2 regions of the Novosphingobium mangrovi genome follow, and region 2 is predicted to be linked to the other one. Evidence: riboswitches for the same ligand, from Rfam matches in the RefSeq annotation. Region 2 holds a riboswitch; the other holds the start of a gene.
What was found. Region 2 has a riboswitch for cobalamin ahead of MTR65_RS08360 (hypothetical protein). Riboswitches for the same ligand answer to the same signal wherever they lie in the genome.

Region 1: linked by a shared signal. The riboswitch ahead of MTR65_RS01570 (TonB-dependent receptor domain-containing protein) and the one ahead of MTR65_RS08360 (hypothetical protein) in region 2 are both predicted to bind cobalamin.

Annotation. Positions count from the first base shown of each region.
Region 1 covers NZ_JALHAT010000002.1:71,638-82,619, reverse strand. The annotation lists gene MTR65_RS01580 (hypothetical protein) at 438-812, opposite strand; gene MTR65_RS01575 (cell wall hydrolase) at 939-2,090, opposite strand; cobalamin riboswitch at 2,351-2,552, shown strand; gene MTR65_RS01570 (TonB-dependent receptor domain-containing protein) at 2,663-4,507, shown strand; gene MTR65_RS01565 (ABC transporter substrate-binding protein) at 4,543-5,475, shown strand; gene MTR65_RS01560 (FecCD family ABC transporter permease) at 5,472-6,443, shown strand; gene MTR65_RS01555 (ABC transporter ATP-binding protein) at 6,440-7,222, shown strand; gene MTR65_RS01550 (M3 family metallopeptidase) at 7,321-9,399, opposite strand; gene MTR65_RS01545 (hypothetical protein) at 9,808-9,963, opposite strand; gene MTR65_RS20290 (FmdB family zinc ribbon protein) at 10,042-10,287, shown strand; gene MTR65_RS01540 (septal ring lytic transglycosylase RlpA family protein) at 10,388-10,954, opposite strand; gene MTR65_RS01535 (M28 family metallopeptidase) at 10,964-10,982, opposite strand, start outside.
Region 2 covers NZ_JALHAT010000010.1:128,910-139,891, forward strand. The annotation lists gene MTR65_RS08355 (TonB-dependent receptor plug domain-containing protein) at 1-1,414, opposite strand, end outside; cobalamin riboswitch at 1,638-1,825, opposite strand; cobalamin riboswitch at 1,888-2,093, shown strand; gene MTR65_RS08360 (hypothetical protein) at 2,324-2,908, shown strand; gene cobO (cob(I)yrinic acid a,c-diamide adenosyltransferase) at 2,905-3,534, shown strand; gene MTR65_RS08370 (cobyrinic acid a,c-diamide synthase CobB) at 3,531-4,910, shown strand; gene MTR65_RS08375 (LuxR C-terminal-related transcriptional regulator) at 4,926-5,453, opposite strand; gene MTR65_RS08380 (PIG-L deacetylase family protein) at 6,122-6,811, opposite strand; gene MTR65_RS08385 (methionyl-tRNA formyltransferase) at 6,815-7,726, opposite strand; gene MTR65_RS08390 (glycosyltransferase family 4 protein) at 7,775-9,037, opposite strand; gene MTR65_RS08395 (nucleoside-diphosphate sugar epimerase/dehydratase) at 9,499-10,982, shown strand, end outside.

The sequences.
Region 1 (10,982 bases), on a different contig from region 2:
CAAGGCGGGATTGACGGACGAAAAGGGAGCCTGCTTCATCCCGCGAAAGGCAGGCACCGGGTACTTGCAATCGCGGCCCTAGTCCTCTCGGGGGGACATTGCAACCGTGAAAGGGCGCGAGAACCGCCGAATTCGGAGGTTTTTGTGATAATAGTTCGCAATTGCATTAAGGCGTGTTGCTGCGGTTTTGTGAACGTATTTCGGCGGGTTTCCGTAGGCCGGGCGGGCAGTGCAGTCGCTGCCGGATGACCTCGGCGGTCCGGTTTAGTGCAGGTTCGTTGCGCAAGTGTGCAGGGCTTGTGCGATGCTCGCAAGACGGATGATCCGAGTCGCCCCGTGGCGTCGATCTGCTGCTTTGCGCCCATCGTGCAGGCACACGAAAAAGCCCCTCGGCCATGAGGCAAAGGGGCTTGGGTGGGGCGGTTTGCCGGAAGGCTTCAGAAGCCGGTGGCGAGATGGCTTTCGAACTGTTCGGCCATGCGGCGGTCGAGTTGGCGGCAGATCGAAATCCACCAGGTACACGAACGCGTGTCCCCCACGAGCCGCGCGGCCTGGGCGTTGTGGCGGGCATGTTCGGCTGCGGACAGACCGTGCCGGGCAAAGTGCTGAAGGGCCTCGGTCAGAAGGACTTCGTCGTTGGCAGGAGCGGGGCTCGGGTCGATCTCGCGCGAGACGATCGAGACGTCGATCGAGCCTGAGCGGCACTTGCGGTCGGCGTTGTCGTTGATGCTGTCGAGCGGGGCCGAGACGCATTGCATGCGCTCGAGGAAGGGGATGGCTCGTCCTTTCGCAGCTGCGAAGCGTATTGCCATTGTGTGGTCGAGGCCTTTCCGTTTCTCCAGAGTCCGGTTCCTCTGCTCCGTAAGAGCGGGCCCGTGAGAGAATCCCTATCACTCAAGGCGCTAAGTCTTTGTGTGGGGCTATGGTTTCCAAATGGTTTACGGCGTGTCAGGGGCCTCAGTGGTGCTGCGGCCGCGTTCGATCCAGCGGCCCGAGTTGCGGTATTCGGGGCGCACGCGGGCACCTGCGGGAAGTCCGTCGGCCGCCGGGGCAGACGGGGACGTCGTCGCAGAAACGGTTGCGCTCCCCGGTGTGCCAACCGCCGGCTGTGCGGCGAGCGCCCTCGCGATGTCCTCGAAGGCTTGCTGGATCGCGGCCGGATCGTTTTGGGCGTCGGAGGCGAGCGTCAGGGCGGTGGGCGCGGGCCTGTGCGGTTCATTCGCCGGTTCCATGCCCGCATAGAGGTAGCGGAACGTGGCCGCACGGCCGGCTGCGCCCTTGAAGCTGTAGAACCGATGGGCGCCGATGGTCGTCAGGGGCTGAAGGCTGGAGGTCCAGTACGGCGCCACCTGGAGGGTATGGTAATGGGTCGCGAGCCCGGCAGGGGCATAGACTTCGCCCGACAGCGCGCCCCTCGCCACGGCTTCGGCCCGGTTCCAGAAGTAGGTTGCGGGGCGGCGGGACAGCGAGCCGTCGCAGGTAAAAGAGAACTGGCAGCCCGTGCCAAGCTCGGACCCTTGATAGACGACGCCGCACACGGTGTCGGGGTAGCTGGGGTGGGCGAGGCGGTTGAGGACGACCTGGGCGACGGCGCGCTGTCCGGCGTCAGGCTCGCTCGCGGCTTCGTAGTAGATTGCGCTGGTCAGGCATTGCAGTGCGCGGGCGCGGTCGGTCGGCGAACTGGTGAAGGGTAGGTCGAGGACGTGGAGGGCCTGCGCTGTAGGGCTCTGCCCGATGGCGTGCCCGACAATCGTGCCTGTCAGCCCTTCACCCTGGGCGGCCTTGTCCGCTTCGAGATAGTAGAACGCCGAGCCCGGGAAGCTGGCTCCCGCCTGCTCGAACGGCATGGGATCGGGCGTGTGGTGCTGGGTGGCCGCGTTGGCGATGCGGAAGCGTTCCCAGGTGCCGGGCATGGCGAAGGCGGTGAGGGCGGCCATCGTGAGTGCGGTTCCGATCCGCCTGGTGTAGGCGCGGCGCGGTGCGGCGGTGCGGCCGATGATTCCGCGGGACCGGCGCTTGCGGGCAAAGCGTCCCTGGAAGTCGGCAGGGCGGCCATCGCGAAGATCGGGCAGGGCAGGCACGCGCGACATGGGGTTTTGGTCCGGATCCTTGGTTCGCCCACCCCCCATATCGGACAGGGGCACGAGCGTTGGCGGCACTCTCTATACGTCAAGCATCGTGGGGCGCCGTCACGACTGTGAGCCGCGTCCCACCTCGGTACATACATCAAGGTTCGCCAAGGTAAGGGCAAAGGCTTTAAGAAAGCCTCTGCAACCTGCCAAGATGGCAGAGCGCAATGATTGCAGGGCGAGAGGTCTTTGAGTTGCAATTTCCCCATAGCGCACCTAAAGGCCGCGCGCACGCCACGGGTTGCCTGCCCGCGTGGACGCGGGGGCAGGCCTAAGAGGGAAGCCGGTTGCAACTCCGGCGCTGCCCCCGCAACTGTGACCGGGGAGCATCCCCTCCATTCGCGCCACTGAGCAATCGGGAAGGCCGGACGGGGATGCATCGATCCGGAAAGCCAGGAGACCTGCCCGGGGTCGTCGTTTGCAAACCGGGCGAGGGGACCGGTGGGCAGCGGTATGGGGCGCCACTTCGGGACCGGCGCGATCCTTCCGCCATGAACGGCCACACGTTCAGGGGGTTCCGGAAGGGGTATGACATGAAGAGCCGTTATTTCGTGGGCGCCGCATTGGGCGTGGTCCTCGCACCTGTCTGTGCGCAGGCCGCCGAGGCCGGGCCGCTCGACGAGACGATCGTGGTCGCCGCGACGCGCACCGAAGTTCCGCTGAGCCAGGTCGGCCAGTCGGTCAGCGTGGTGACGCGCGAGGACATCGAGCGCACCCAGGCGACCACCGCCAGCGAAGTGCTGTCGCGCCTGCCGGGCCTGCAGGTCACCAACTCGGGCGGCTTCGGCCAGCCTTCCAGCGTGTTCATCCGCGGTGCCGACAACGCGCAGAGCCTGGTCCTGATCGACGGCGTGCGCGTCAACGATCCGGGCGACGTGGGCGGCGGCTTTGACTTCGGCGCGCTCACCATCGGTCAGTTCGACCGGGTCGAGGTGGTGCGCGGCTCCTCGGGCGTGCTCTATGGCAGCCGGGCCATTGGCGGTGTCATCAACCTTGTCACCCAGCGTCCCGACGAGCAGTGGCACGGCCGCGCGAGCGCCGAATACGGCTGGCGTGATCGCCGCCAGGTCTCGGCCTCGGCAGCGGGCCTGGTCGGTCCGGTCGGCCTGACGGTGGGCGGCAACTGGCTCAAGGGCGACGGCTATTCCGCCTTCAACGAGGATCGTGGCGGCACCGAGAAGGACGGCTTTGAAAGCAAGAGCCTCAACGCACGCGCGCAGCTGGAGCTGACCGAGGGCCTGTCCATCGACGGCGGTACCTTCTGGACCCGCGCCAACTACGACTACGACAACACCGGCGCGGACGCGCTCAATGTCGGGTTCAAGCGCGATCTCACCGGCTATGCCAATATCCGGTATGACGGGCTCGATGATCGCCTTCATGCCCGTGTGGGCTATGGCGTGGTCGATACCCGCCGCATCTCCGACGACGCGGCTTGGGGCCCCTATGAGACCAACGGCAAGAACGAGCGCTTCGAAGGCCAGGTCGATTTCACGCCGATCGAGGCGGTGACGCTGCTGCTGGGCGCGGAGACCGAGACGCAGGACTTCTCGGACACTTACGATTCCAACGATTCGATGACCATCGACAGCTTCTTTGCCAACCTGACGCTGCGTCCGGTCGCGGGGCTGACGCTGAACGGTGGGCTTCGCTACGACGATAACTCGCAGTTTGGCGACCGCACCACCTTTGCCGTCAACGGCGCCTATGCCTTCGCGGGCGAGGATGGCCCGGTCGTGCGCGCGAGTTACGGCCAAGGCTTCAAGGCGCCCTCGCTCTACCAGCTCTACACCAACGCGGGCTACCGCGCGCTGGAGGCCGAGACGTCCAAGAGCTGGGATGTCGGCGTGGAGCAGCCCTTCGCCGGCGGCGCCGGGCTTTTCTCGGTCACGTATTTCGATCGCAAGACCAAGAACATGATCGACTATGATCTGGCTCAGTGGAACTACTACAACATTGGCCGGGCGCGGGCGAAGGGTGTGGAACTGGGCATGCAGGTGATCGACTGGCAGGGTTTCGACATGAACCTGGCCTATACCTACCTCGATGCCACCAACACGCTGACCGGCGCGCGCCTGCCGCGCCGCACCAAGAGCAACATGACCGCGAGCCTCGACAAGCGCTGGGACGTCAATGGCCAGGGCGGTCTGCGCCTTGGCGCGGAGCTGCGCGTGGGCGGTGCGCGCTGGGACGATGCTGCGCAGACCTACTACGTTGAGGGCAACACCGTGGTGAACCTGCGCGGTTCGTTTGCGGTCACGCAGAACGTCGAGGTCTTCGCGCGCATGGAGAACCTCTTCGACGAGCACTACGAAGTGGTGCGCACTTACGGCACGCCGGGCCGCTCGGCCTATGCGGGTGTGCGTGTGAAGATGTGACCTGCGCCTTTCCCCCTGCTTCCTGGCGTGCCGCTATGGCGCGCGCGGGCTGCGCGCTCCTTGGCACCTTGCTGCTGAGCGCGTGCAGCGGCGCGCCCGCACGTCCGCAGGAGCAGGGGGAAGGGGCTTCATCGGCACAAGAGCGACCGAGCATCGTCTCGCTCAACCCCTGCACCGATGCCATCCTGGCCGAGGTTACCGCGCCCGGCCAGCTGCTCGCGATTTCCGGCTACAGCCACGATCCCTCCAGCACTTCGATGGGGCTGGAGGCTGCCGCGCGCTACCGCGGGGTCTCGGGCTCGGTCGAGGAGGTGGCCGCGCTCGCCCCCGATGTGGTGGTGGCAGGGAGCTTCCTGGCCCCGCCGACGGCCAATGCGCTGCGGGACCTGGGCATCCGGGTCGTCCTTGAACCCATCGTCTCGGACGTGGAGGGCGCGCGCGAGCAGGTGCGGATGTTGGCAAAGCTGAGCGGGGATAAGGCGGCAGGCGAACGGCTTGTCGCGCGGATTGACGACGCGCTCAGGCGCAACGCCGCGCCGGAGGGCTGGCCCCCGGTGCCCTCGCTGGTCTGGGAATCGGCGGGGCTGGTTGCGGGCAACGACACCCTGGTTGTGGACCTTCTTGAACATTCGGGATTCGTCAACAGCGCGGGCGCACGCGGTCTTGGGCAGGCTGAGTTTCTGCCTCTGGAACAGGTGCTTGCGGATCCACCCCGCGTTATCTTCGCGGTCGGCAATCCTCTTGCCGAGGAGGACCGCATGCTCCATCACCCGGTTCTGGCCGATATGAAGGACACGCTGCGGGTCCCGCTCTCGCGCTCGCTGATCTGGTGTGGCGGGCCGACCGTGCCACGTCTGCTCGACCGGCTGGGCCGCGCGCGCCGGGCCTGGCTTGGCCGTCACGTGGACACGCGCGAAGGCGCAGAGGACGCGGAGCACACAACGGGCTTTGTGCAGAAGGACACATGACCCAGCTTCGCCTCAACCTGTTGTTGCTCCTCGGGCTTGCCCTTGTCGTGCCGCTCTCGCTTCTGGCGGGGCGCGTATGGATCAACCCGCTTGCGCCCGAGACGCACAACGCCTCGCTCATCCTCATGCACCTGCGCCTGCCGCGCGCGGTCCTGGCCGTCACGCTGGGGGCCGGGCTTGGGCTCACCGGGGCGGCGATGCAGGCCTACCTGCGCAACCCGCTCGCCGACCCGGGGCTCTTCGGCATTGCGCCGGGCGCGGCGCTGGGCGCAGTGCTCAGTTTCTGGACCGGCTACGCGGCCTCGCCCTGGCTGCTCCCGGTATTCGCGCTGCTGGGAGCTTCGGGGGCGATGCTGCTGCTCGCCCTCATTGCCGGGCGCGGGGGCGGGGTGGCCCTCTTTACGCTGGCGGGCCTCATGGTCTCCAGCCTGGCTGGGGCCTTGATGAGCTTGGCCATCAGTCTTTCGCCCTCACCCTTCGCCATGACCGAGATCGTCACCTGGATGATGGGGGCGCTGGCGGACCGGTCCTGGCGCGAAGTCTGGATCGCGGTGCCCTGTACCCTCGCCGGTGCGACGGCGATCTACGCCGCGCGGCGCAGCCTCGATGCCCTGACGCTGGGCGAAGCGGCGGCCCGTTCGCTCGGTGTCGATCCGCTGACCCTGCAGCTGCAGATCATCGCCGGGGTTGGTCTCATCATTGGGTCAGGGGTGGCGGTGGCCGGCATCATCGGCTTCGTGGGGCTCATGGTGCCCCACCTCGTGCGCCCCTTGACCGACCGGCGGCCGAGTTCGCTGCTGGTGCCGAGTGCGATTGCGGGGGCTCTGCTGCTGCTGGTCGCCGATTGCCTGTGCCGTATTCTCCCGCTTGCCAGTGGAGAGCTGCGTCTGGGCATCGCGCTCAGCCTTCTGGGAACGCCCTTCTTCCTCGTCCTGCTGCTGCGCATGCGTAAAGGACTGAGCTGGTGAGCCTGGCGACGGAAAACCTCAGCGTGGGCGAGCGCCTGCGCGATGTCTCGATCCAGTGCCGCCGCGGCATGATCACCGCGATCTGCGGACCCAACGGGGCGGGCAAGTCGACGCTGCTGTCCTGTCTTGCGGACCTGCAGGAGACCACTTCGGGCCGGGTCATGCTGGGGGAGCGGCCCATGCGCTTCAAGTCCCCGCGCGAGCGAGCGCAGTGGCTGGGCTATCTGCCCCAGGCCCCCGACGTCGCCTGGGACGTGGCGGTGGAAGTGCTCGTCTCCCTGGGCCGTCTACCCTGGAGCGATGCGCCTGCCGGGGAAAATGCGCAGGCTATCGAGGACGCGATTTCGGCGATGGATTTGGAAGAGCTTCGCCATCGTCCGGTCTCGCGATTGTCCGGCGGTGAGCGGGCGCGGGCGCTCATGGCACGCGTGCTGGCGACCCAGCCCGGCTGGCTTCTGGCCGATGAGCCGCTCGCCAGCCTGGACCTTGGGCACGGGGCCGCATTGATGCGCCGTTTCCGCCAGCAGGCGCAGCAGGGGCGGGGCGTGGTGCTGGTTCTCCACGATCTTGCCACCGCGATGAACCATGCCGATTGCGTGGTCGTGCTCGACAAGGGCGAGGTCGTTGCCGACGGGCCGCCCGAGACCGCGCTGACCCGCGACATTGTCAGCCGCATCTGGAAGTGCCGCGCGCAGTGGCTGGGCGATCCGGGCGAACGTGCGCTTTCGATCGCCTCGCCCTCGCCAGCGAGCGAGCGGGGGATGCGCATTCTCGACTAGGTGATCCGCCCGCGGGAAGGCGGGCATGGACACACGAAAAAGGGGCAGGAGGCTTGGCGCCTTCTGCCCCTTTTTCGTTTCGTGGCGGATGCGGTGTCTTACTTCTCCGACAGGCCCCGTGCCTCGAGCATCGGCTCGATCTCGGGATCGTGGCCGGTGAAGTCGCGGTAGAGCACGTCGAGGTCCTTTGAATGGCCCTGGCCCAGGAAGCTTTCGCGGATGTGGTCGCCGTTGGCGCGGGTCATGCCGCCATGCTTGGCGACCCAGTCCCAGCCATCGTGGGCGAGCAGTTCGGTCCAGATGTACGAGTAGTACCCCGAGGCATAGCCGTTGTCCCAGATATGGCGGAAGTACGGCGTGCGGTAGCGCGGCGGGATGAGATCGGTGCGAAGGCCCATCGAGTAGAGCGCCTGCTTCTCGAACGCCATCGGGTCCTGCGCCGCTTCCTCGGGGCTCAGCGTGTGCCACTTGATGTCGAGCATGGCTGCCTGCAGCGTCTCGCCAAAGCCGACCGACTGGTTGAACTTGGCGGCCGCGTTGATCTTGTCGATCGTACCTTCGGGCAGCGGTGCGCCGGTCTCATAGTGCCTGGCGTAGTGGGCCAGCACTTCGGGAACGGTCGCGAAGTTCTCGTTGAACTGGCTCGGGAACTCCACGAAGTCGCGCGCGGTGTTGGTGCCCGAGAGCGCCGGGTAGGTCTGGCTTGCGAAGAAGCCGTGGAGCGCGTGGCCGAACTCGTGGAACATCGTGGTCACGTTGTCCCAGCTCGCCAGCGCCGGCTCACCCTCGGCAGGCGGATCAATGTTGAGCGTGTTGGTGATGACAGGCGTGTTGCCGAGAAGGTCGGACTGCTCGACAAAGTTGTTCATCCACGCACCGCCGCGCTTGGAGGGGCGCGAGAACGGGTCGAAGTAGAACAGGCCGAGCGCGCTGCCGTCCTTGTCGGTCACTTCGTAGACGCGCATCGTCTCGTGGTAGACGGGGATGTCGGTGCGGCGCTCGAAGCTGATGCCATAGGTCTGGCTCGCGGCGTAGAACACGCCGTTTTCCAGCACGTTGTAAACCTCGAAATAGGGTTTGATCGCGCTTTCATCGAGGTCGTACTTCGCCTTGCGCACCTTCTCGGCGTAATAGGTCCAGTCCCAGGGCTGGAGCGTGGTCACGCCATCGGCCTTGGCAGCCTCGAGCAGCAGTGCGGCCTCGCGGTCCTGCGTCTTGCGCAGTGCGGGCGTGAAGCCGGTCATGAACGCCATTGCCTTTTCGGGCGTGTTGATCATGCGGTCGTACATCTGGAACGTGCCGAAGTTCGGCTGGCCTAGCAGCTCGGCCTTCTTAGCGCGCAGCGTGGCCAGCTTCGTCACGATGCCGGTGGTGTCGAATTCATCGCCCGAGGACGCGCGGTTGATGCTTTCCTCGAAGACGCGGCGGCGGCTGTCGCGGTTGGTGAGGCTGGCGAGCACGGGCTGCTGGGTGAAGTTGATCAGCGGCAGGACGTACTTGCCCGGCTTGCCTTCGTCCTTGGCGCGCTTCGCGGCCGAGGCAATCTGGCCCTCGGTAAGCCCGGCGAGCTCCTCGGCGCTGTCGAAGACGACAGCGTGGGCGTTGTTGGCCTGGGTCAGCTGCTGTGCGAACTCGGTCTCCAGCTTGGAGATCTGCGTGTTCATCGCCTTGAGCTCGGCCTTCTTCGCGGCCGAGAGGAGCGCGCCGCGGTGGACGAACTTGGCGTACTCGGTCTTGAGCAGCATCGCGTCTTCGCCGGTCAGGGACTGGCCTGCGGCGCTGTCATGGACGGCCTTGACCCGGGCGAAGAGCTTGGGGTCGAGGTAGATGTCGTCCTGCATGGACGAGACCTGCGGCGAGATCGCGGTGTCGATGGCGTCGAGCGTGTCGTTCGTTGCCGCCGAGGTAAGCTGGCCGAAGACGTTGGAAACGCGGTCGTAAAGGACACCTGCGCGCTGCATGGCGACGAGCGTGTTCTCGAAGGTCGGCGCTTCGGGATTGTCGGCAATGGCTTTCATCTCGGCGCGCTTCTGGGCGATGCCGGCCTCGATCGCGGGTTGCCAGTCGGCATCGCGGATCTTCGGGAAGTCGGGGGCCTGGAAGGGAAGCGTGCTCGGCTGGGCGAAAATTCCGTCGTAGGCGGTCTCGCTCGCGGCATGTGCGGGGGAGATGGTCATGGCAGCTGTTCCCGAAAGGGCAAGAGTGGCGAGGACAGCGGGCGCTGCGGCTGCAAGGAGCCGTTTTTTCATCAGGTCATTCTCCGAAGGGTCTTCAGGCATGCGACGGGGGTGTTGGGGGAGGCGTGCCGGCGTTCTTTTCTGCGCCGGGTTGCCCGGCCTGAAGACTATGTCATGGGCGGCAATCAAGCGTGGTGGAGGGGCCTTTGCAAGTCTGATCTGAGGCAGGATGACCCGGTTGCACAGAACGGTGTTCCGGCCTCATTTGTGTGTCCGGACTAGGCGTATGGAGACATGATCTTGCGGGGCGCAGTAAGCCACGGGATGGACGCACGACAACCGCCGGAGCGGGCGACCACCCCGGCGATATCGGGACAAGGGGGAGTATAAGGCCCTGGGGCCCGGCTGTCAGAGCTTGCGGAAGCGCCCCTGGCTCCAGATGCGGAAGTCCGACTTCTCGGTGTCCTTGCGCGCGCGGTCTTCGCGTTCGCGATCAAGGATGAGCGATCCGGTCTTCCGGCTGAAGCTCGAGCGGCGGAACGGCATTTCGGCTCCGATGTTCATTGTTTTTCTCCTCTATCCAGAGAGGAGAACGTGGAGCTACTCGGATTGGTTCCCGGCGGCTGGCATATTTTTCGCTTCATGGCGCGCAGACGTGAAACGCCAATCCTGCGAGGGCCCATGCCGATCTACGATTTTTGTTGCCCATCCTGCTCTGCCGAGTTTGAACTACTGGTGCGTTCCGGCGATGCCGCGGCGTGCCCGCGCTGCGGTGGCGGAGACCTCAACCGATTGGTTTCGCGCGTTTCTCCGCCGGGCAAGGCCAAGGCCCTGGCCGCCGCAGGGCGGGCCGCGGCGAAGCGGGAAGGGCACCTGAGCAACTTCTAGGCGCAGCCTCTCTCCCGCCGCGCGCGGATCGGCCAAAGGGTGGCGACACGACATGGCCGTGTAGGCTTTACGACATGTATTTTCCCGTGTCGGAAAAAGATCAGAGCGCGCCGACACCGCGTTCGAACTGGCGTTGCAGGTTGCCGAGCGCCCGGGAGTCGATCGCGGGGAGCTTGCGGGCAGGCTTGCCTTCGCGCAGGCGCTCGCGGTCCTTCGCCTCGGGCTCGACACGGCGTACGCGTACGGCGGCCACACCCTTGGCGCGGATGCCCAGTTCCTCGGCTGCGCCGCGCGAGAGGTCGATGATGCGCGAGCGTGCGGCAAACGGCCCCCGATCGTTGACCCGCACGAGGATGCGCCGTCCGGTGTCGAGTGCGGTGACCTCGACGTAGGTCGGCAGCGGCAGGTCGCGGTGCGCCGCGGTGATCCAGGCCGGGTGGAACTTCTCCCCGTTGGCGGTCTGGCTGCCGCTCTCGCTGCCGTACCAGGCGGCATAGCCGAGCATGTCGTAGTCGGGTTGTGCACGCGGCGTGTAGCGTTCCCCGCGCACCTGGTAGCTGGGCCCGATGCGCACAGGAGTGTCGCTGACCGGGCGGTATTTCGTACCGCCCCCGCAGGCACTCAGGGCGAGGCAGGCGAGGGCGGCGGTGAGGGGAAGGGCACGCACGAGGGGGGCTCAGTTGCGCGCGGCCGCG
Region 2 (10,982 bases):
TGGTCGTGCGCCGCTCGAACCAGGTGGCCGAGGCGCGCAGGATTTCGCCCAGCCCCTGCTCGATCCCGACTTCCCAGCCCTTGGCCTGCTCGGGCTCGAGATCGGCGACGCCGTAGGCCGAGAACATCTGGTACAGCGAAGGCGCCTTGTAGCCTTCAGAATAGTTCGCGCGCACCACGGTTACGCCATCGTTGGGCGAGTAGGCCGCGCCCGCGCTTGCCACCGTGTTGCCGCCAAAGCGCGACTGGTGATCGTAGCGCACGCCGCCATCGAGCGTGAGCCCCTCGAGCGGTGTCACGCGCAGCTGGCCGTAGAGGCTGTCGGTATCGACCGCGTGGCGCGTCAGCTCATAGGCCACGAGGTTGTTGCCCGGCGACGCGGTAGTCATGCGCTGCTCTTCGCGCTCGGCGCCGAAAAGGACCTGTACGGCCTCGTTCAGCGTGAAGGTGCCCTGGTATTCAAAGCGGCGCAGGCGGCCATGCGCGTCGAAGGTGATCTGGCGAATGTCACGCTCGGGATCGAAGTTCTCACGATCCGAGGTCGTCTGCGTCACCGCGAGCCGGTTGACGAGGCGCCCATCGAACAGGCCGAAGTTGAGCCCGGCATATCCCGACCATTCCTGCGTCGTGCCGAAGGCATAGGTATCGCCCGATGACCCGTCGAACTCCGAACGCGCATCCGACCAATAGCCGCGCAGGTCCAGCGAGACATCCGGGGCCAGCTTGAAGCGAGCCGAACCGCTCGCCGAGGTACGGCGGTAGCCATCGTCCTCGGTCCCGCTCGAACGGGCCGAGATGCCGTCGGTGCGGAAGGTGGAGCCCGCCACGCGCCAGTCGACAAGGTCGCTCGTGCCGCCCACGCCAGCGCGGGCCGAGACGGTCTGGTTCGAACCTGCCTCGGCGGCAAAGCTGCCTTCGAGCGGTTCGGACGCCTGCCGCGTGGTCACATTGACGACACCGCCGATCGCGTTGCTGCCCCATAGGATCGACTGCGGCCCGCGCAGGATCTCGATGCGCTCGGCATCGTCGAGGAACAGGTTGGAGACGTTGACGCCGCCCGCCGTCGAGGAGGGATCGGACAGGCGCATGCCGTCGATCACCATGACCGTGGTGCCATCGTCGGCGCCGCGAATGCGCAGGCTCGTGCTGGTGCCGTAGCCCCCGTTGCGCGAGATCGAGACACCGGGCGTACGCAGCAGGATATCGGTGACAGAGAAGGTCTGAGCCTGCGCGATAGCCTCTTCATCAAGCACGGTGACACTGGAGGAAACCCGTTCGGCCGCGACCGGCGTCCGAAGCGCGCTGACATAGATCGTGCCTGGAGGGGCTTCGTCCGCATGGGCGAAGGAAGGCGCGAGGACGGAAAGCGGAACAACGAGGGCCGAAACGCCGGCCAGATAAGGAAGCTTCAACACGGGCGGGACAATTCCCTTCATGCAAACAACGGTTTGCCCGCCGCTTGCGCTCCGTTGTGGCAAGGAACCGCCGTATCGCAGGTCTTCTGCTTGCGAGAAGAGCGCACGACCCGACGCCCCCTGCCCGGATCGCATCCGGCAAGGCGGTGGCTGTCGCTACGCGAGGGATGACCTTGACCAGTGACGGCGCGGCCCTCGAACACCCGGTGCACCCTGCCCGGATGAAGAACGACGGCGTCAGGCAGGTCTCCTGGCTCGCGGGTCAGGGCGCTCCGGCCGCCTTCTCAGGACACATGTCCCAATGGCAGATTGGCCGGATGGCTCGCCGCTTACAGTTGCAGGGGCAGCCCGGGTCTTGCACCCGGTTCCCTTTTGATCCCCTTGCGGGGAACCTGTCGCTTGGGCCCGCGAACTATAGCTCCGTTGCCCGCTGCGCAAGTGCAATATGCTTGCGGGAAAGGCCATGCTCGCCTAATCGTGGGGGCGCAACGGGTGCCCGAGAGGGCTTAATCGGGAAGTCCGGAAAGGTCGCCAGAGGGCGATCTGGGCCGGCACTGCTCCCGCAACTGTGACCGGGGAGCGCATCGCCAGGTGCCATTGGGAGGGATCTCCCGAGAAGGCGGCGAAGACGCGCTGTGAACCGGGAAGTCAGGAAACCGGCCCGATGCCGTCGTTCTTCGCGCGGGCGGGATGAACCGGGCGGACGAGGGCCTCGCACACTGCGGGGAGATCCCTTGGCGGACGACATTCGTGTGTCGCGTCGAAGGGAGCCTGTGATCCATGCCGTACTGCTGAACCTCCTTTTTTGGTCTCCAGCCAGGGCCCGTTCCGTGGGCTTCCCGTGGCCGTGCCCTCGTCCGGGCGCGCGCCGACGCACCTTTCCCCTTTTTCCGCAAGGAGATACCTCGCATGCACCGCTCGCCTGCCCTTTCCTCGTCCCGCTTCCAGTGGACGATCTTCGCCATCCTCGCCCCTGTCATGCTGCTGACCCGCTCGCACGCGCTCACCCACATGGAGCATGTGCCCAGCACCGCGCTCGCCAGCTTCTTCGTCCTTGGCTACTTCGTGCGCCGTGCGGCAGGCTTTGCGGGCCTGTTCGGCCTTGCCTATGCGATTGACGTCGTCTCGATGTCGGTGCTGGGGGTCTCGGACTTCTGCTACACGCCCGCTTACGCCATGCTGATCCCCGCCTACGCGGCGATGTGGATGGCCGGACGCTTTGCGGCCAACCTGCCCGAGCGCCTCTCCTCGCTTCCCATCATGGCCCTCCTCGTCGGCGGCGCAACGGTGGTCGCGCATCTGTGCTCAAGCGGCGGGTTCTACTTCCTGGGCGGGCGCTATCCCGACCCGACGCTGGCCGAATTCGCGCCCCGCTTCGCACGCTACTTCCCGCGCGCGCTGGTCGCCTCGCTGACCTGGAGCGGTATTGCCGCAGCCCTCTGGGCGCTGACGCTGAGCGCGCGCCCCGACCTGCGCCGCGGGGCCGCACGGTGAGCGACAGTCCCAGCGAAACCGCCACGCTGAGCGAGGAGGAGCGCCGCCACAAGGCACGCACCGCAAAGCACAAGAAGGTGGTCGACGCGCGGATCGCGGCGGCCAAAATCGACAAGGGCCTGGTGCTCGTCCTGACCGGCAACGGCAAGGGCAAGAGCTCCAGCGCCTTCGGCATGGTCGCACGCACGCTCGGCTATGGCCGCAAGGCCGCGGTGTTCCAGTTCATCAAGGGCAAGGAAGACGTGGGCGAACGCGCCTTCCTCTCGCGCCAGGAGGGCGTCACCTGGGAGAACTGCGGCGAGGGCTTCACCTGGGAAACCCAGAACCGCGCACGCGACATCGCCGCCGCGCGGGCGGGCTGGGAGAAGGCCAGGGCCGCGCTGGCCGATCCCGACATCTCTTTGGTCGTGCTGGATGAACTGACCTATCTCGTGACCTATCGCTACCTTGAACTGGACGAGATCCTGCCCGCGATCCGGGGCCGCCCCCCCATGCAGCACGTGGTGATCACCGGCCGCGCCGCGCACGAGGAACTGCTCGAACTGGCCGACACGGTCAGCGCCATCCGCGACGAAAAGCACGCCTTTCGCGCGGGCGTGCGCGCGCAGGTCGGGATCGACCTGTGAGCCCCTGCGGCCCCGCTTGTGATAGCGCGCAGTGCCCCGCCCTGCTCGTCTCCGCCCCGGCCTCGGGCCAGGGCAAGACACTGGTGACGGCCGCCCTCGCCCGCCGCCACCGGCGTGCCGGGCGGCGCGTGCGCGTGTTCAAGTGCGGGCCGGATTTCCTCGACCCGATGATCCTCGAACGCGCGAGCGGGGCGCCGGTCCACCAGCTCGACCTGTTCATGGTCGGAGAGGAGGAATGCCGACGCCTGCTGCACGAGGCCGCCAGAGACGCCGACGTGATCCTCGTCGAAGGGGTCATGGGCCTCTACGATGGAGACCCGAGCGCCGCCGACCTTGCCGCCCGCTTCGGCCTGCCGGTGCTGGCCGTGCTTGACGGGTCGGCGATGGCGCAAACCTTCGGCGCACTGGTGCTGGGGCTAGCGAGCTATCGCAGCGACACGCGCCTACTGGGCGTCCTTGCCAACCGGGTCGGCAGTGCGCGCCACGGTGAGATGCTCGAAGAGAGCCTGCCCGCAGGCATCGCCTGGCTGGGCGCGCTGGCGCGCGATCCCGACCTGGCCTTTCCCGAGCGTCACCTCGGCCTTCTCCAGGCCGACGAGATCGCCGATCTCGACGCGCGCCTTGACCGGGCCGCGACCAGCCTCCCGGACGGCGCCGACTGGCTACCCGAAGCCGTGACCTTCACGCCGCCCGCCCCGCGACCAGTCTCCGCGCGCGCATTGGAGGGGCACACGGTCGCCGTCGCCCGCGATGCCGCGTTCGGCTTCATCTACCCCGCCAACATTGCCTGCCTCGAAGCGCTCGGCGCACGGGTTTCCTATTTTTCGCCACTGGAGGACACAGCGCTTCCCGTCTGTGATGCGGTCTGGTTGCCGGGTGGATACCCCGAACTTCACGCCAAGCGCCTGTCCGCGAACACATCCCTGATCGCGGACCTCCGCCGCCACCACCATGCAGGCAAGCCCATCCTTGCCGAATGCGGCGGCATGCTCTTCTGCCTGGACACCCTCGCCCCGCGTGAAAGCGCACCTGTCGCGATGGCCGGACTGCTGCCCGGCCACGCAGCGCTGCAACCGCGCCTCGCCGCCCTTGGTCTTCAGGAGGTCACCCTCAAGGGCGGGAGCCTGCGCGGCCACACTTTCCATTACTCCACCATGGAAACGCCGCTGTCACCAATCGCGCAATCGCGCTCACCACGCGGCCGCGCCGGTGAAGGCGTGTTTGCCAGCAGCCGTCTCACCGCCACCTACATGCACCTCTATTTCGCATCCGCCCCGGAAGCGACGGCGCTCCTATTCCAGAAAAGCGCAACGCGCGCCGGTGCCGACAGTCCTGCCGACGGCACCGGTCGCACGCTGCAACCCGCAAGGGCCTGACGGCCTTGCGCCCCTTCAGTGCGCCATGGCCACCAGCGGCGGCGTCGCATCCTCGGACGGCACGACCTCGCCGGGCTCCGCATCGGCGAAGCGCCCATTGGCCAGGACGACCCCCTGGTTGACCGCCCAGATCGCGGCCTGGGTGCGGTTCTGGACCATGAGCTTGCGCAGGATCGCCTTGACGTGAACCTTCACGGTCGCCTCGCTGATATCGAGACGATAGGCGATCACCTTGTTGGGATAGCCCATCACCAGGCAGTGCAGCGTATCGATCTCGCGTTCGGACAACAGTTCGCCCAGCTCGACCTTGATCTCGGCCTCCCCCTCGATCAGCGGCCGCTTGTGCGCGAGATGTTCAAGCAGCGCCGTGGGCATGACCTTCTCCCCCTGGTGGACGAGACGCAGCGACCCCAGCAGCGGGTCCGAGGCGATCTCCTTGAGGAGGTAAGCATCGACACCGCGATTGAAGGCATCGACCATCTGACCGAAGTTGAAGCTGTCCACGAGCGCCGCGATGCGAAGACCGGGAAAGCGCTCCTTCAAGGGGTGAAGATTATCGATGTCGCCTTCCAGAACGGCGAGGTCGAGAATGACCAGATCGAGGTTCGACGCCTGTTCGTCGGACAGCGCATCCTGGCATGAGGAAAAGCATTTCGCACAAGCGAACTCGCTTCCCTCAAGTATCTTCCCAATACCTTCACGAATAAGTGAAGTAAAACCAATTATGGAAACATCCACTACGGAATCTAGAGATGTCATCGTCTTTCTCTCCCTAAGATGGAAATACGGACGACCCAAGACCGCACTTGAAAATTTTGCGCCTTCATAATCCATTCAAATCTTGAACAGACATGAAAATTACAAAACCAAGCAAGATTTGACGCACAAGAAGATAATATCTGCCCCTCCCCACATGTCTCTGTCCAAACGCAGAGACCTTGTCGAGGCAATCTGGGCGCATCACACGGCCAGCACAGATATTGTATATTATTTTTTACACTACGTCATCTTGCGACTGCACTTCATGAGAATAAGTAAACCACATAGTTAACAGCAAGTCGACCTATTTATACAACTGCCGTATAAATACGTAAAATACCTCAGATTCAGATGGGAATAGGATACCCTTTTGGAAATGTTTTGACACCCGAAGGAAACGACTCGGCGATTCGTCTGGGCTTCGCGTGCCCATCCGATTGCCCGCGCCTGACCTACAAACGTCCTTCAATCTGCCGCACGACAACAAACGCCTCCGCAGCCTGTGCAAAGACCGTCGAGCCCCGTACCACCGCCAGACTCTCGATCGTCTTGAGCGAACGCTCGTCCGGAAACGGCTTGAGCTGGCTTTCGAACAGGGCGAAGGCATCAAGCTTGCGCTGGAGCGTCGCGCCGATATCGATGTAGCAGTTCGGCACGAAGGCCGGCGTCACGGGCGCGGCCAGCCAGTTCGTCTCGGACAGGGTCTCGTAACACAGTATGCGCTTGGGGACGCCCGCGTTGCGTGGTCGCGCCGCGACCATCGCTCCCAGGAAGGCGATCTGGTGATCGAGATGGATGTCGCCGACGAAGGGCAGGAACAGGGTATCGGGGGCGACCTCCTCCACCACTTCGCCGATCGCCCGGTTGATCTGCCAGGCCGGAACCGTATCGAGCCGTGCAGCGGGAAAATCGAGACGGTGCACACGCGAAACACCAAGGTGCGCATGGGCCTGCTCCATTTCGGCCATGACGCGGGCAACCCCCTCCTCATCGAAGGCTGGAGGCCGGCCTCGCGTGACGAGGCACACCTCCACCTCGTGCCCCTCCTGAACGAGACGGGCCATGGTCCCGCCACACCCCAGTATCTCGTCGTCGGGGTGCGGTGCCACGACCAGAACCTTCCCGAAATGCGCAAGCGACATGATCTAGGCCTCCAGGATACCGTGCAACTTGGGAGGCGCGCCCCTCGCGCTTTCCCATTCGACGAGGTCGATCGGACCCGAGCCCGTCATGACCCGCAAGACCCCGTCCTCGATCCCGAGGACCTGCCCGGGCAAGGCGTGGTAGCGCCAGACGTCCGGGCACAGACGGGTGCTCCAGACGGTCAACCGGTGCGGTCCGTCCATGGCGAACGCCCCGGGATAGGGGCGTCCCACCGCGCGCACGAGCCGGTCGATCCGGGTGGCATCGGCGCGCCAGTCGATACGGCCATCGGCGGGGGTCCGCCGCGCCGCCCAGGTCGCAAGGCGCGCGTCCTGACGCTCGCGCGGCGCGGTGCCCGAGGCCAACTGCGCAAGGCATGTCCGCAGCATCGCGCGCAGAGCGTCCATGTGCTGGTCATAGAGCTGCTGCGCCGTCACGTCGGGCGCGACGTGAAAGAACTTCTGGGCCAGGATGTCACCATCATCGGTGCCCTCCCCGATCCAGAACAGACTGGACGCGGAGATCGGTTCGCCCAGAAGGATGGTCCAGGGTATTGCAGCCCGGCCGCGCAGGCGTGGCAGGGGCGCGGGATGATACCCGATCGTGCCCGAGGCCGCGATGGACAGGAACGCCTCTCCCACGATCTGCGACCAGCCCACGACGAAGACGTAGTCGGGTGCGGCAGCGCGAACCATCGTCAGGGTTTCTGCAGAATTCGTTTGCGCCGCATGCTCCAGCCGGGCTCCCAGATCCCCGGCAAGGGGAGCAAGGTCCACCAGATCGGAGTGCCGCCCATGAAGAGCTGGCGGCAGGGTTAGGACCAGCGGCACCTGCCAGCCGGGCGCCCCGAGCAATTCTTCCAGGAGCACCTGCGTGCTCCCTACGGCACCAACCACGACTGCCCGCACCCCCATCACCTCCTCCCGCTTTCCCTCTTCTCGCCGCGGCATCACCGCAGGAGATCAGTGCGCCACCTTGCGCGGCTCGCTCACCGTGTCCGGCTCGGACCGCACCGGCACGGGACCTGTCGCCCCCCCTGACGCAGCAGCATCGCAAATGCCCCTCCGTACTTCCGGCGCCTCCGGCTCGGCCCGCCAGGGCGCCTGCAGCAGATCCATTTCCTCGAGCAGCTGGTGGTTGACCTTGCGCACGTCGTAGACCTTCTCGGCCAGGTCACGTGCCCTTGCGCCCATGGTCGCGGCGCGCTCTGGCTCCTCAACGAAGCGCATCATGGCCGCGCGCAGCGCCTCGGCATCGCGGGGCTCAACGAGATAGCCGTTCTCGCCCTCCACGATCGGCTCGCGGCACCCGGGCATGTCGGTCGTGATCACCGCGCGTCCGGTGGCCATCGCCTCCAGGATAGTGCGCGGCAGGCCCTCACGGTAGAAGGAGGGCAGGACAAAGACCGAGGAGGCCTCGAGATAGGGCCGCACGTCCGAGCAGCCGGGAATGAAGGTCACCGGATACTGCCGGGCGAGCCGGGCGCATTCCTCCTCGTCGATACCGGTCGGATTGTTGCGCTCATAATGGCCCAGCACCCAGAATTCGCAGTCGCCATGGTCCGCCTTGATGCGGGCTGCGGCCTCGAGGAACTCGTAGACGCCCTTGTCGCGCATCAGCCGGCCGATGAGCAGAAAGCGCAGGCCCTGGCGTGGCAGCGGGGCCTGTACGAACCGCTCCAGATCGACGCCCGAACCCGGCACCTGGACGACATTGTGCCGGGGCGTGACGATGCCAAAGCGGATCATGTCGGCCCGGTCGTCACGGTTGAACACGAAGATCGCCCGTGCCCGGCGCACCGCCTCGCGGTAGAGCTTGCTTACCAGCTTGCGCAGTCCGACACGCGCGTGGCTGTCCTCGCTGAAGACATGTCCCAGCCCCGACATCAGCGCGTAGAAGCGCGGGACACACAGCAAGCGCGCCGCGATCCCACCGTAAATGATCGGTTTCTGGGTATAGGCCAGCACGAGATCCGGGCGCTCGCGCAGCATCAGCCGCACGTACTCGAACAGAAGGCCCAGATCGCGCAGGAAATTGGTTCCCGTGCGCTCCATCGCGACTTGGCGAAACCCGATCCCGGATGCATCCAGTTCACGTTCGACATCCTCGTTCCGGTCGGGCGCCACCGCCACGACCGTGTGTCCGTTGGCCACAAGTTCGCGCAACAAGGCGCCGCGAAAATTGGTCAGCGAATAGGCAAGACTGGAGAGAACAAGAACTTTCATAGCGCGGTTTGGCCCGTGATTGCGAGACGGCCGAGGGCGGCTGCGATCGACGATGCCCTGGGCACCGCGACCTCGCCCGCCATGGATAGGAAAAGCCGAAGTCGAGCGCGGCCACCTGCAGGGCACCACGCATCCTTCCTGCGACTTTCTTCTCCTGGCTGAACGACCCCCCAGGTCCTCTCCAACGATGCCCGCAGCCGGCGAAACTGCAAGAACGCAAGTGGCTGATCCCCTTTTGCGACAGCTACGGGGAATTCCGATACGTATATTTGGCAGGGCTGGCATTTCTTTCGGGAGGTGAACTCCCAAAACGGCGATTTCGGCTTATGGCTTTAAGATCACGTGCGCCCCCGGCAGCGCTACCATAGCCTAGCAAACTGCAGAGGCCGCCGGAGCACTTGCCACGGCCATCTTGCCTCGCCCGGATCCCCGGATCGTCCAAAACAGCGAAGGCTGCCCGCATGAGCAAGAACATTGCAGACCGCGCCGCGTCATCCGCCAGGAGCGCATCCTCCCGTCCGCTGCTGCGTATTCGCAAGCTGGACGGCGCGCGCGAAAACGCCGCAATCGGACGCTTCAGCCTGCGACGAACCTTTCGCAACCAGTTGCTGATCAGCTTCGACACCCTGACTATCGGCGCCACGTTTATCGCGGCTTTCCTGCTGGTGGGACGCGGTCCCTTCCTGCAGAGCGAGGGCATCTCCTGGACGACCGCGGGCATGGGCATCGTGACCGTGCTGGGCCTGTTCATGAGCGGCCTTTACCGCCGCAGCTGGCGCTTCTTCAGCTTTGCCCACTCGATCCATCTGGTCGCACTGATCCTACCCTGCATCGGTCTGGGCTGGGCGGTCGCGCTGCTTTCTCCGGCGGTGCGCGCCGAACAGTCCAACCTGGCCGCGGTCATCGCCATCCACTGGCTTCTGGCGACCTCGGGCCTGGTGACGTTGCGGGCCCTGCGACGCCTGGTGCATGAACACCTGACCCGCACCAGCAGCGCGCACCTGCGCCATGTCGCAGGCCGGCAGCTGCCCCACGCGCTGCTTGTCGGCTCGCCCGACTGGGTGCTCTCCATCATCGAGATGCTCCGGCGTGAAACGACCCCGTCCTTCGTCATTTCCGGCATTCTCCTGCCGACCCTCAACGACACGCTGATGCAGATCGGCAAGGTGCCGGTGCTGGGCAGCCACGACGATATCGTGGATGCCGTCGAACGCCTGGAAGCCAAGGACCAGCGCCCTTCGCTGGTGATTGCGAGCGACGACGGCAATGACCTCACCAACCGCGAGATGGCCCGGCTCACCAGCCGTGCGCGCCACCTGGGCCTCGAGCTCTCGCGCATTCGCGACTGCTGGAGCCACATCCTCCAGCGCAGCCCGAGCGCGGTCCACGAGGAGCTCTCGGTCAAGGACCTGCTGGGCCGCAGCGAATTCACGCTCGAAGGCGAGCAGATCACCAGCCAGATATCGGGCAAGTGCGTGCTGGTGACAGGCGGTGGCGGCACCATCGGTTCGGAACTGTGCTGGCAGCTGGCCAGCTTCCGCCCCTCCAAACTGGTCGTGCTCGATCACAGCGAATACCACCTTTACGCCGCCGAGATGAAACTGCGCGAGCGCTACCCCGATGTCCCCATCGAGGCCGAGCTGTGCAACATCCGCGAACGCTCCGAGGTGCGCCGCATCTTCGCCAAGCACCGCCCGACCATCGTCTACCATGCGGCGGCCCTCAAGCACGTGCCGATCGTCGAGACGAGCCCGTGTGCCGGGGTCCACACCAATATCCTGGGCACCCGCATCATCGCCGATGCGGTCTGCGAATTCGGCGCGAGGGCTATGGTCCAGGTCTCGACCGACAAGGCCGTGAACCCGGTCGGCATGATGGGTGCGACCAAGCGCGTGGGCGAACTCTACAGCCAGGCCCTCGACATGTGCGGGATCGATGATCCCGA